2 regions of the Paraburkholderia terricola genome follow, and region 2 is predicted to be linked to the other one. Evidence: predicted binding sites of a transcription regulator. Region 2 holds the regulator's gene; the other holds the start of a gene.
What was found. Region 2 encodes LexA, which represses DNA repair genes until DNA is damaged. Its sites were predicted from a motif close to ACTGTATNNNNATACAGT; they were not measured.
Positions count from the first base shown of each region.

Region 1: CUJ90_RS28865 (error-prone DNA polymerase) is a predicted target of LexA. The motif match lies at 1,700-1,717, and genes of this name have one in related genera.

Region 1 is NZ_CP024942.1:2,283,133-2,288,605, reverse strand. Features, by position in the region: gene CUJ90_RS28875 (recombinase family protein) at 1-114, opposite strand, end outside; gene CUJ90_RS28870 (response regulator transcription factor) at 735-1,505, shown strand; gene CUJ90_RS28865 (error-prone DNA polymerase) at 1,893-5,042, shown strand; gene CUJ90_RS28860 (LysR family transcriptional regulator) at 5,112-5,473, opposite strand, start outside.
Region 2 is NZ_CP024941.1:1,642,074-1,647,546, reverse strand. Features, by position in the region: gene CUJ90_RS07475 (sulfate ABC transporter substrate-binding protein) at 92-1,132, opposite strand; gene lexA (transcriptional repressor LexA) at 1,465-2,115, shown strand; gene CUJ90_RS07465 (hypothetical protein) at 2,179-2,523, shown strand; gene CUJ90_RS07460 (DUF2939 domain-containing protein) at 2,611-3,267, shown strand; gene CUJ90_RS07455 (universal stress protein) at 3,361-3,825, opposite strand; gene nodI (nodulation factor ABC transporter ATP-binding protein NodI) at 4,102-5,016, shown strand; gene CUJ90_RS07445 (ABC transporter permease) at 5,065-5,473, shown strand, end outside.

The sequences.
Region 1 (5,473 bases), on a different replicon from region 2:
GTCTGAAAGGATCTGGCTACAGCCATAACTCTCCAGCGCCTTCAACTGCATATCGAGGTGTTGCTCGTCGGTTGACACACGTGCGTACCCGACCTTGATCTTCTCGAATGGCATTTCTTTCCCCGTAAAGCCTGTTGCTATCTTTTCCGCTTGCGAAACGTTATCGACGAAGTCGTGGTGTCTGGCGACTCGCGATGTACGGATACGTGATCACGAGCAATCCTTTTCGCGGAGTCGAGGCGGTAGCGAGTACCTGTATCGCAGGCTCATTTGACGTCATGTTCATCGCGCCACCGCTGTTCCTTTCACCGAGACTGGAACGGATTGTGTGGCACCTGGAATAAAGACAATGTCAGAGAAGGTCATGATCGTACGGAATTTTTTTCGAATTTTTTGGCTAATTCGATAAATGAAACTTTCATATTTGTGCGGCTATCATCGTTTTCGATGGAGTGGACGCGGCGATAGTTGTGCATGTCGGCGAAGATGTTCGTAGATGTGGTAATCGATATCGTTTAACGCTTCGACCATTGGCCGTGTCGCCCGCTCTCACTTCCTTCCTGACAGTCCCTGACCATTGCCATTTATGAACTATCGGAAAATCCGTACCAGGTTGGGTTGCCGGCATCATCATCGCGGCAACGTTTACTGAGAACTTAAATAAGAACCATCCAGGCTAACGATTGGCATTGGATGTCGATATACGTCCCGGTCTGTCGCAGGAACCATCGCTCATGCACATCGCCATTTTTAATAATGATCCGGCCGAATTGCGTTTCGTAACCGACACGCTCATGTCAGCCGGTTATAGCTGTCAAACCTTTTCGGAAGTGGGGTTTCTGCTTCACGCTTTGCAGCGCGGAACTCTTGATCTTGCGATCTTCCGTTGGGACGCTGACATTGAAGTAGTCGCCATGCTCGCAGGCATTCGCCATCATTGCGACACTGAGCTCCCGATACTGGTTATCTCATGTCATTCGCGCGAGCGTGATGTCGTCGACGCGCTCAACGCCGGCGCCGACGACTTTCTCGTTCAACCAATCGCCGCTCCGGTTCTCCTCGCCCGAATCACCACGCTGCTACGCCGCTGCGGTCAGCGCGCATCGGCCGTCGCCAGACAGCAGCAGTTCGGCGACTATCGCTTCGATCTCCAGGAAGGCCGCGTGTCCTGGCAGGGCGAGCGCATTGCTCTCTCACAGAAGGAATTCCGGGTCGCCTTGCTGCTATTTCAGAATCTCGGCCGGCCGCTTTCTCGCGCCAGTCTCATCGAGAGCGTGTGGCGACATTCGGCAGACGTGCCCTCCCGCACGCTCGATACGCACGTTTCCTCCGTGCGGACGAAACTGCATCTGCGCGCGGAGAACGGATACGTGCTTATGTCGATCTACCGCTATGGGTATTGTCTTCAGCCGGCCGCGGAAGGTGCGCAACGATCGTCGGTTCATAGCGGCCAGTGCGGAACGCGCGCTAACGGAGAACATATTGCGGAAGTCGCCGCCGCATAACCTGGTTCTGTCGCGATGTCAGAGAACCAGGCGGACGAATCAATTGCTCGCAATGCCGTAGCGTGACCCTATACGTGAGCGTGAGCGTTTGGAGAGTGGGCGCGCTCTTTCGTATGACGTAAGTTAGATTGCGATTGCGCAGGAAACTGCTATTACCTCGCAATGTCGTGCAGGTCCAAATTCAGGCGTATGATACTGTATGCATATACAGTATTTACGCTCATGTCGTCCGTCACTCTCCCTACCGCCGATATCCACCTATCGCTCTGGCATGCAACCCGGCTTGCCCGCGTGAACAGCGCACTATCGGCACCGGCTCTCCACCGAAACCGCCCCGCTCAAAAAGCGCAGAGTGGGTTCCCGCACGGCCTGTCCGGATGACGCGCAATGGACACGACCTTCACCGCGCTACCGGCCTACGCCGAGCTGTTCTGCTTTTCGAACTTCACGTTCCTGCACGGCGCCTCGCATGCGGAAGAACTCGCCGCACGCGCGTCGCAACTCGGTTATGCAGGGCTCGCCGTCACCGATGAATGCTCGCTTGCGGGCGTCGTGCGCGCGCATGTCGCGGCGAAGGAAATCGGGTTGCCGCTCATCATCGGTTCGTATTTTCAACTGCGCAATGCCGACGGATCGCCGGCGTTCGGCTTGATCCTGCTCGCGCAGAATCGCGAGGGCTACGGCAACCTGTCCGAATTGATCACGCTCGCGCGCACGCGCGCGCCGAAGGGCGAATATCGTCTGACGCCACACGATCTGTCGCGCCCCGATCGCGACTACGCGCATTTGCGCGGCATGCCCGATTGCCTGGCGATCCTGGTGCCCGAATTTCCGGCGAAAGAAGAAACGCTTAAGGCGCAACTCGAGTGGCTCGACGACACGTTTCCCGCCCGCGCGTGGTGCGGCCTCGTACTGCATCAGCGGGCAATGGACGACATCCATCGCGGCGCCGTCGAATACACCGCTGAGAGGCACGGCATACCGGTCGTCGCGCTCGGCCACGTGGTGATGCACGTGCGCTCGCGCAAACCGTTGCAGGACACGTTGACGGCCATTCGCGTCGGCAGGCCGGTGCATGAATGCGGCTACGAGTTGGCGCCGAACGCGGAGCAGCATCTTCGCTCGCGGCTGCGGCTCGCGAACCTCTATCCGGAATACGCGCTTCGCGAGACCACGAACATCCTCGCGCATTGCACGTTCTCGCTGGATGAACTCCGGTACGAGTATCCCGATGAACTGGTGCCGAAAGGCTTCACGCCGGCGACTTATCTGCGGCAGGAGACGTACATCGGCGCGCAGCGACGCTTCCCGTCAGGCATTCCGTGCAACGTTCAGACGCAGATCGAACACGAACTCGAACTGATTGCGGACCTGCAATACGAGCCGTACTTTCTCACCGTTTACGACATCGTGCGGTTTGCGCGCAGCCAGCACATTCTCTGTCAAGGCCGCGGCTCGGCCGCCAATTCGGCGGTCTGCTATTGCCTGGGTATTACGGAGGTCGACCCTGCGCGCGGCAACATGCTGTTCGAGCGTTTCATCTCCAGGGAGCGCGGCGAGCCGCCCGACATCGACGTCGACTTCGAACACCAGCGGCGTGAAGAGGTGATCCAGTACATCTATTGCAAATACGGCCGCGATCGCGCGGCGATTGCCGCGGCCGTCTCCACCTATCGTGCGCGCGGCGTGCTGCGCGAAACCGGCAAGGCGCTCGGTGTCGACATGCAGATAGTCGATGCGGTGGCGAAGTCGCATCACTGGTTCGACAACAGCGCGGACCTGCTCAAGCGCTTCGAGGAATCGGGGCTGAATTCGCAGACGCCCATCATCCAGGCGTGGGCGTCGCTGGCCGCGCAACTGTATGGCTTTCCCCGGCACCTGTCGCAGCACTCGGGCGGCTTTGTCATCAGCAGGGGAAAACTCACGCGCCTCGTGCCTGTTGAAAACGCCGCCATGCCGGAGCGCAGCGTTATCCAGTGGGACAAGGACGACCTGGAGTCGCTGGGGCTGCTCAAGATCGACGTGCTCGCGCTCGGCATGCTGTCCGCTATCCGCCGCGCCCTGGACCTCGTGTCGGCGCAGCGCGGCGAGCGCTTCGAGATGCAGGACATTCCGGCGGAAGACGCCGCGACCTACGAGATGATTTCGCGCGCGGATACCGTGGGCGTGTTCCAGATCGAATCGCGCGCGCAGATGTCGATGCTGCCACGGCTGAAACCACGCATCTTCTACGACCTCGTTATCGAGGTCGCCATCGTCCGCCCCGGACCGATTCAGGGCGGCGCCGTCCATCCGTACCTGCAACGCCGGCAGGGATTCGAACCGGAGACTTACCCCAGCGAAGCGCTGAAAGCCGCATTGGGCCGCACGCTTGGCGTGCCGATTTTCCAGGAGCAGGTCATGCAGGTCGCCATCCTGGCGGCGGGCTTCTCGGCCGGCGAAGCGGACCAGTTGCGAAGAGCAATGGCGGCATGGAAGCGCAAAGGCGGCCTTCAGAAATACTACGACCGCATCGTCAACGGCATGCTCGAACGTGGGTACGACAGGGCATTCGCAGACGGCATCTTTCAGCAGATTCTCGGTTTCGGCGAGTATGGCTTTCCGGAAAGTCATGCGGCCAGCTTCGCGCTGCTCGTGTACACAAGCAGTTGGCTGAAGTGTCATGAGCCGGAAGCGTTTCTCGCCGCAATGCTCAACAGCCAGCCGATGGGCTTCTATTCGCCGTCGCAACTCGTTCAGGATGCGAAGCGCCACGGCGTTCAGGTGCTGCCGGTGGATGTCACGATAAGCGGCTGGGATTCGTCGCTCGAACAGATCGACGGTGCGGCGCGCCCTGCTGTCAGACTGGGTTTGTCGCTGCTTCGAGGCATGCGCGACGGCACCGCCGAACGTATCGAGAATGCGCGAGCCGTGCGTCGATTCACGACCGTGTCCGACCTCGCGCGGCGCGCGCAACTGGACCGTCGCGACCTGCAGGTGCTGGCCGCGGCCAACGCCCTGTCCTCGCTTGCCGGCAACCGGCGCGAGGCGCTGTGGCAGTCGGTCGCGTCCATACCTGACAAGGACATGCTCTCGGTCGCGAAAGTCGAAGACGAAACGCCTGAACTGGGCGTGCCGTCCGAGGCGGACGATATCGTCGGCGACTACCGGTCGATGGGACTGACACTGGGCCGGCATCCCCTCGCGCTACTGCGGCGACATTTGCTGGCCGGCAAATGGATGCCGGCATCCAAGTTGCAGACCTACCGCAACGGCCGCCTCGCGCGCGGCTGCGGCATTGTTACGGTGCGCCAACGGCCCGATACCGCGAAGGGCGTCATCTTCATCACCATCGAGGACGAGACCGGCAATGTGAACGTCATCATCTGGCCCAAGGTGCTCGAACAGCAGCGCCGGGAGGTGCTTGGCGCGTCGTTACTCGGCGTGCTCGGGGTGTGGCAGTGCGAAGGCGAGGTGCGCCATCTGGTGGCGCATCGTCTTGTCGATATGTCGCATCTGCTGGGCGGGCTGGTGACGGCGAGCAGGAATTTTTGTTGAGTCATTCACGTTGAAGCGTCATGAAGTGCGTCTCGCAGCGACGCGTGACGCGCCGGGGATTCCGTTTGGCTAAACGCGCTGCGGGAGGGCCGCGGCAAAAAAGTCCGTCACGCGGCGCACGCGTGCCGGTACAAACCGACGCCTTGGCCAGATGACGCTGATGTCTCTCACGTCGCCTATAAAGTCCTCGAGAACGGCGATCACGTCCGGATGCCGGAGTTCGTCGGCAAGCGACACTCTCGCAAAGAGGCCGATTCCAACGCCGTCCAGCACACCCGCCCGAATCGTTTCGACGCTGTTCGACGAAAGATTGCCGCGAACGGCCACGCTGAATGGACCGTCCGGCCCAACGAACGGCCAGTTCGCCGACTCCGTCAGACCGCCATATAAAAGGCAGTTGTGGTCGACGAGCTCGGCGGGTGTCCTGGGTA
Region 2 (5,473 bases):
CCCTGGCTGGCCAAAGCGCGCCACTGGGGCGCGCCCGGATTGGACGCGTTGCCGCGTCGCTCGGTCGATGCCGTTGCCGGCACCGGCGGTCTTACTGCGGCTGATAGATCGAATCGAATACGCCGCCGTCCGCGAAGTGCGTTTTCTGCGCGTTCGTCCAGCCGCCGAACGAGTCGTCCACCGTGTACAGCTTCAGCTTCGGAAACTTCGAGGTCAACTCCGCCGGCACCTTGTTCGAACGCGGCCGGTAGAAGTTCTTCGCGGCGATCTCCTGGCCCTGCTCGCTGTACAGGAAGTTCAGATACGCCTCGGCCAGCTTGCGCGTGCCGCGCTTGTCGACGACTTTGTCGACCACGGCAACCGGCGGCTCGGCCAGGATGCTCACGGACGGCACGACGATTTCGAACTTGTCCGTGCCGAACTCCTTCAGCGACAGGAACGCTTCGTTTTCCCACGCGATCAGCACGTCGCCGATGCCGCGTTGCACGAAGCTGGTGGTCGCGCCGCGCGCGCCCGAATCGAGCACGCCGGCATTCTTATAGAGCTTGCCGACGAACTCCTTCGCCTTCTGGTCGTTGCCGCCCGGCTGATGCGCGGCATACGACCACGCCGCGAGGTAGTTCCAGCGCGCGCCGCCCGAGGTTTTCGGGTTCGGCGTGACGATCGACACGCCCGGTTTGATCAGATCGTCCCAGTCCTTGATGTGCTTCGGGTTGCCCTTGCGCACCAGAAACACGATCGTCGACGTGTACGGCGATGCGTTGTCGGGCAGACGCTTTTGCCAGCCCTTGTCGAGCAGGCCCTTGTTAGCGAGGGCGTCGATGTCGTAGGCGAGCGCGAGAGTCACGACGTCCGCCTGCAGGCCGTCGAGCACGGAGCGCGCCTGCGCGCCCGAGCCGCCGTGCGACTGCTTGAAGGTGATCGTTTCGCCGGTTTTTGCCTTCCACTCCTTGCCGAACGCCTGGTTGACGTCCTGGTAGAGCTCGCGCGTCGGGTCGTAGGACACGTTCAGCAGCGTCGTGTCGGCGGCGTGCGCCTGCCCCGCGACGCCGAGCGCGGCTGCCGCGCCGAAGGCGAGCGCCGCGATCAGTTTCTTCGTCTTGCCTGCCAGCCCCGTGTGTCGATGGTTCATGCCAACTTTCTCCGCGTTGTGGTCCGTTGAAACGGCGTGTGATGTTGTTTTGCGTCGTCTGCGTGCGGCCACGCGTGCGTGGCGCCAACTGGAGGCCAGTCTATCGAAGGGCTTTCATCATTAAAAATAATGTTTCTTCATTCTTTAATACGCAAAAGTGGTAATGACAGCCAGATAAGGCGTTGCGGCACGAAAACGGGTGTTGGAGCGTCCGGTTCGGACGTTTCCACGACTCCACTTCGTCGCCTGCCCGCACGAACTTAAAGTAAAGCTTGAATTGCGCCGGATACTGTATAAAAATACAGCCACCTGTTCATACATACAGTGGCGCCATGACAAAACTCACCGCACGACAGCAGCAGGTTTTCGATCTGATCCGCCGGGCCATCGAACGCACCGGTTTTCCGCCCACCCGCGCGGAGATCGCCGCCGAACTGGGCTTCAGCTCGGCCAACTCGGCAGAAGAACATCTGCGCGCGCTCGCTCGCAAGGGTGTCATCGAACTGGCGGCCGGCGCATCGCGCGGCATACGCCTTCTCACCAGCCCCGAAGACTCGCCGCACCAGTTCACGCTGCCGCACGCGAGCATCATGCAACTGTCGTTGCCGCTGATCGGCCGGGTCGCCGCGGGTAGCCCGATACTCGCGCAGGAACATATCTCGCAGCATTACGCATGCGACCCGGCGCTCTTCTCGAGCAAGCCCGATTACCTGCTGAAAGTGCGCGGGCTGTCCATGCGCGACGCCGGCATCTTCGACGGCGACCTGCTCGCGGTGCAAAAGCGCAGCGAGGCGAAAGACGGCCAGATCATCATCGCCCGGCTCGGCGACGACGTCACGGTCAAGCGCCTGAAGCGCCGGCCAAACGGTATCGAGCTGATCGCCGAGAACCCCGATTACGACAACATCTTCGTTGAAACCGGCAGCGCGGATTTCGCGCTGGAGGGTATCGCCGTGGGGCTGATCCGCCCCGGAGAGTTTTAACCCGCCCGCTCGCCGGTTCGCCGGATCGCAGCCGCCCCAACGTTGAATCGCCTGGAGAGACTCATGGAACGCCTTGCCCGCCTGCTGCCCTTTCGCCAGTTCGGTCGTCTGCGCCGTCTGCGCAAGCTGGTGCCCTGCTCAGTGAGCGGAGCGCCCGCGGTCAGCACGCCATCGCTGTTCGACTCGCCCGACGGGGTATCGAGCTTGCCGTCGTCGTTGCCCGCCTTTGCCCGCGTGTCGTTGAATGCCGGGTTGAATATGGCGGAGCCGGAGCGGCGCGCACCGGTTCGGGTTTATCACGGGCCGTCGCGGCTCATCATGGTCGGCACCATGGAGGCCGTATGCCGCATGATCGATCGCTGCATCGCTGACGAGGCCAACGTGCACGGCGCCGTATTCGAGTCCTGATCGGCTTTCAGATACCGTTGTCGCGTGGGATCGTTTTTGCGTGGCCACGGTCCACGCTAGATCAAACGCGATGGAGAGTCCCACCCGATGGCAGTTTCGACACGCACGAAGCGCGGCGCCAACCGGCCCTTGATCGTCACTCTGGTTGTGATTGTGGTGATCGCCGCGCTGGGGTTCGTCTACGCGTCGCCGTATATCGCGCTGAATAATCTCAAGCGCGCGGCGGACGCGCGCGACGCGCAAACCGTCAATCAATACGTCGACTTTCCCGCGTTGCGCGAGAGCCTGAAGCAGGAGGTCACAGGCTTGCTGACACGCCGGCTCGACGCGCAGGGCAACGGCAATCCATTAGCCGCGATCGGCGCGATGATCGGCGTGGCATTGATCGGTCCGCTGGTGAACGCTTATGCGACGCCGGACGGCGTGGCGGCATTGCTGAACGGCATGCCGCCGCGCGGCAATCCTGGCGAGCGGCCGCCTGCTCCGCCCGCGGCCAACAATCCGCCCGCAACACCCGCGCCGGCGCCCGTGCCTGCATCGCCCACCGCGGGAGGCTCGGCCAACAGCGCGGCAAACAAGAACGCCGCGCCGCCGCAGCCGCCGGAAACCACGGCGGGCTATCGCGGCCTCAACCAGTTCGTCGTTACTTACCGGCATGGCGCCGGCGACGCACGTTATTCGGCGATCTTCCAGCGTGAAGGCCTGCTCACCTGGAAGCTGAGCGCTGTCAATTTGAATGAGTGATTGTCTGTTCGCATGAACGGAGCTGGAAGAGCAACCGTTTTCCTGTCAGGACCGCACTCGGCCACGCGCCGCACTTGCCACACTTCCCGCGCATCAAGCCGCCGCTTGCTGCTGCTCCTGCGCGGAGGAACACGCCACCAGGATGCTGCACGATACGCGGTCGAGCAACGGCGTATTGCCCGCGCCCATCCACCATCGCGACAAACCGGTGCGGCAACGGTGACCGACCACCACGAGGTCCACGTTCAACTCGTTGGCGAGATTCGCGATCTCGTCGATTGGATGGCCGAACGCAAAGTGCCCTTGCGCGGTCACGCCACGCTCGGTGAGCCAGTCCACCCCTTCCTGCAGAATGTCGCGGGCGGTCTTCTCGAAACTGCCGCAGGCCACATCGGTCAGCAGGCCCGCGCTTTGCGCAATGCTCGAACGCATGTCGACCACGGACAACAGATGCGTTTCCGCCTTCAGATCCAACGCCAGGTCGGCGCCGCAACGCAACGCCTTGCGGCCTTCGCGCGAGCCGTCGTAGCACAGCAGGATTTTCTTGTAGCTCGCCATGATTTTCTCCCTACCCGCGAAAAGCGCGGTCTTCATGAATCATGGTGCGCCGCAATTCAGCTTGCAAGGGATGGAAAACGCTAAGTGCGCACCGATCCGGAGCGTGCGGGGTTTTGATCGGGATCGAGGCTGTCTTGCGAGGTTTGCGGCAGTGCAAGAAACGCGCTCGGAACGGCTGCGGGCTCGCCGACGGCAACTCGCCGATGCCCTAGAATAGACGGCCTTCCCGGCCCTTAGCACCATCGGCGAGTTTTTCCCGGAACCTCCATCGATCCCATGCCTGAAGCCCCCATTGAATTCCAGCAGGTCAAGAAAAGCTACGGCGACAAAACAGTCGTCGACGGGCTCTCGTTTCACGTCGATGCCGGCGAATGCTTCGGCTTGCTCGGCCCCAACGGCGCGGGCAAGACCACCACGCTGCGCATGCTGCTCGGCATCGCCGCACCCGATGCCGGCGTGATCCGCCTGTGCGGCGAGCCGATTCCGCGCCGCGCGCGGATGGCGCGGGCGCGCGTCGGCGTGGTGCCGCAGTTCGACAATCTCGATCCCGACTTCACGGTGCGCGAGAACCTGCTGGTGTTCGGCCGTTACTTCGGGCTGAGCGCCGCGCAATGCCGCGCGATGGTGCCGTCGCTGCTCGAATTCGCGCGCCTCGAAAGCAAGGCAGATGCGCGCGTGAGCGAGCTATCGGGCGGCATGAAGCGGCGCCTGACGCTCGCGCGGGCGCTCGTCAACGACCCCGACGTGCTGATCATGGACGAGCCGACCACCGGCCTCGACCCCCAGGCGCGGCATCTGATCTGGGAGCGGTTGCGCTCGTTGCTCGCGCGCGGCAAGACGATCCTGCTGACCACGCATTTCATGGAAGAAGCCGAACGGCTCTGCAACCGGCTGTGCGTGATCGAGGAAGGACGCAAGATCGCCGAAGGCGCACCGAGCACGTTGATCGCCTCGGAGATCGGCTGCGACGTGATCGAGATCTTCGGTCCCGACCCGGTTGCGTTGCGCGACGAACTGGCGCCGCTTGTCGAGCGAACCGAGATCAGCGGTGAGACGCTCTTCTGCTATGTGAACGACGCGCAGCCGGTGCATGCGCGGCTCAAGCAACGCGCCGACTTGCGCTATCTGCATCGTCCGGCGAATCTGGAAGATGTGTTCCTGCGACTCACCGGCCGCGAGATGCAGGACTGAGGCCGGGCAAATCCGTTACAGCTACAACGACACCGCACGAGACACGCAATGGACGCACGCACTTACGAAACACACGGCAACGGCGACGCACCGTCGAGGCAGGAACCGTTCGCCGCGCTGCCGGCGAATGCCGTGAACTGGATTGCGGTGTGGCGCCGCAACTATCTGGTGTGGAGAAAGCTCGCGATCGCCTCGATGTTCGGCAATCTCGCCGATCCGATGATCTATCTGTTCGGGCTCGGCTTCGGGCTCGGCCTGATGGTCGGACACGTCGACGGCGTGTCGTATATCGCGTTTCTGGCGGCCGGCACGGTCGCGTCGAGCGTGATGATGTCCGCGAGTTTCGAGTCGATGTACTCGGGCTTCTCGCGCATGCACGTGCAGCGCACCTGGGAGGCGATCATGCACACGCCGCTCACGCTCGGCGACATCGTGCTCGGTGAAGTGATCTGGGCGG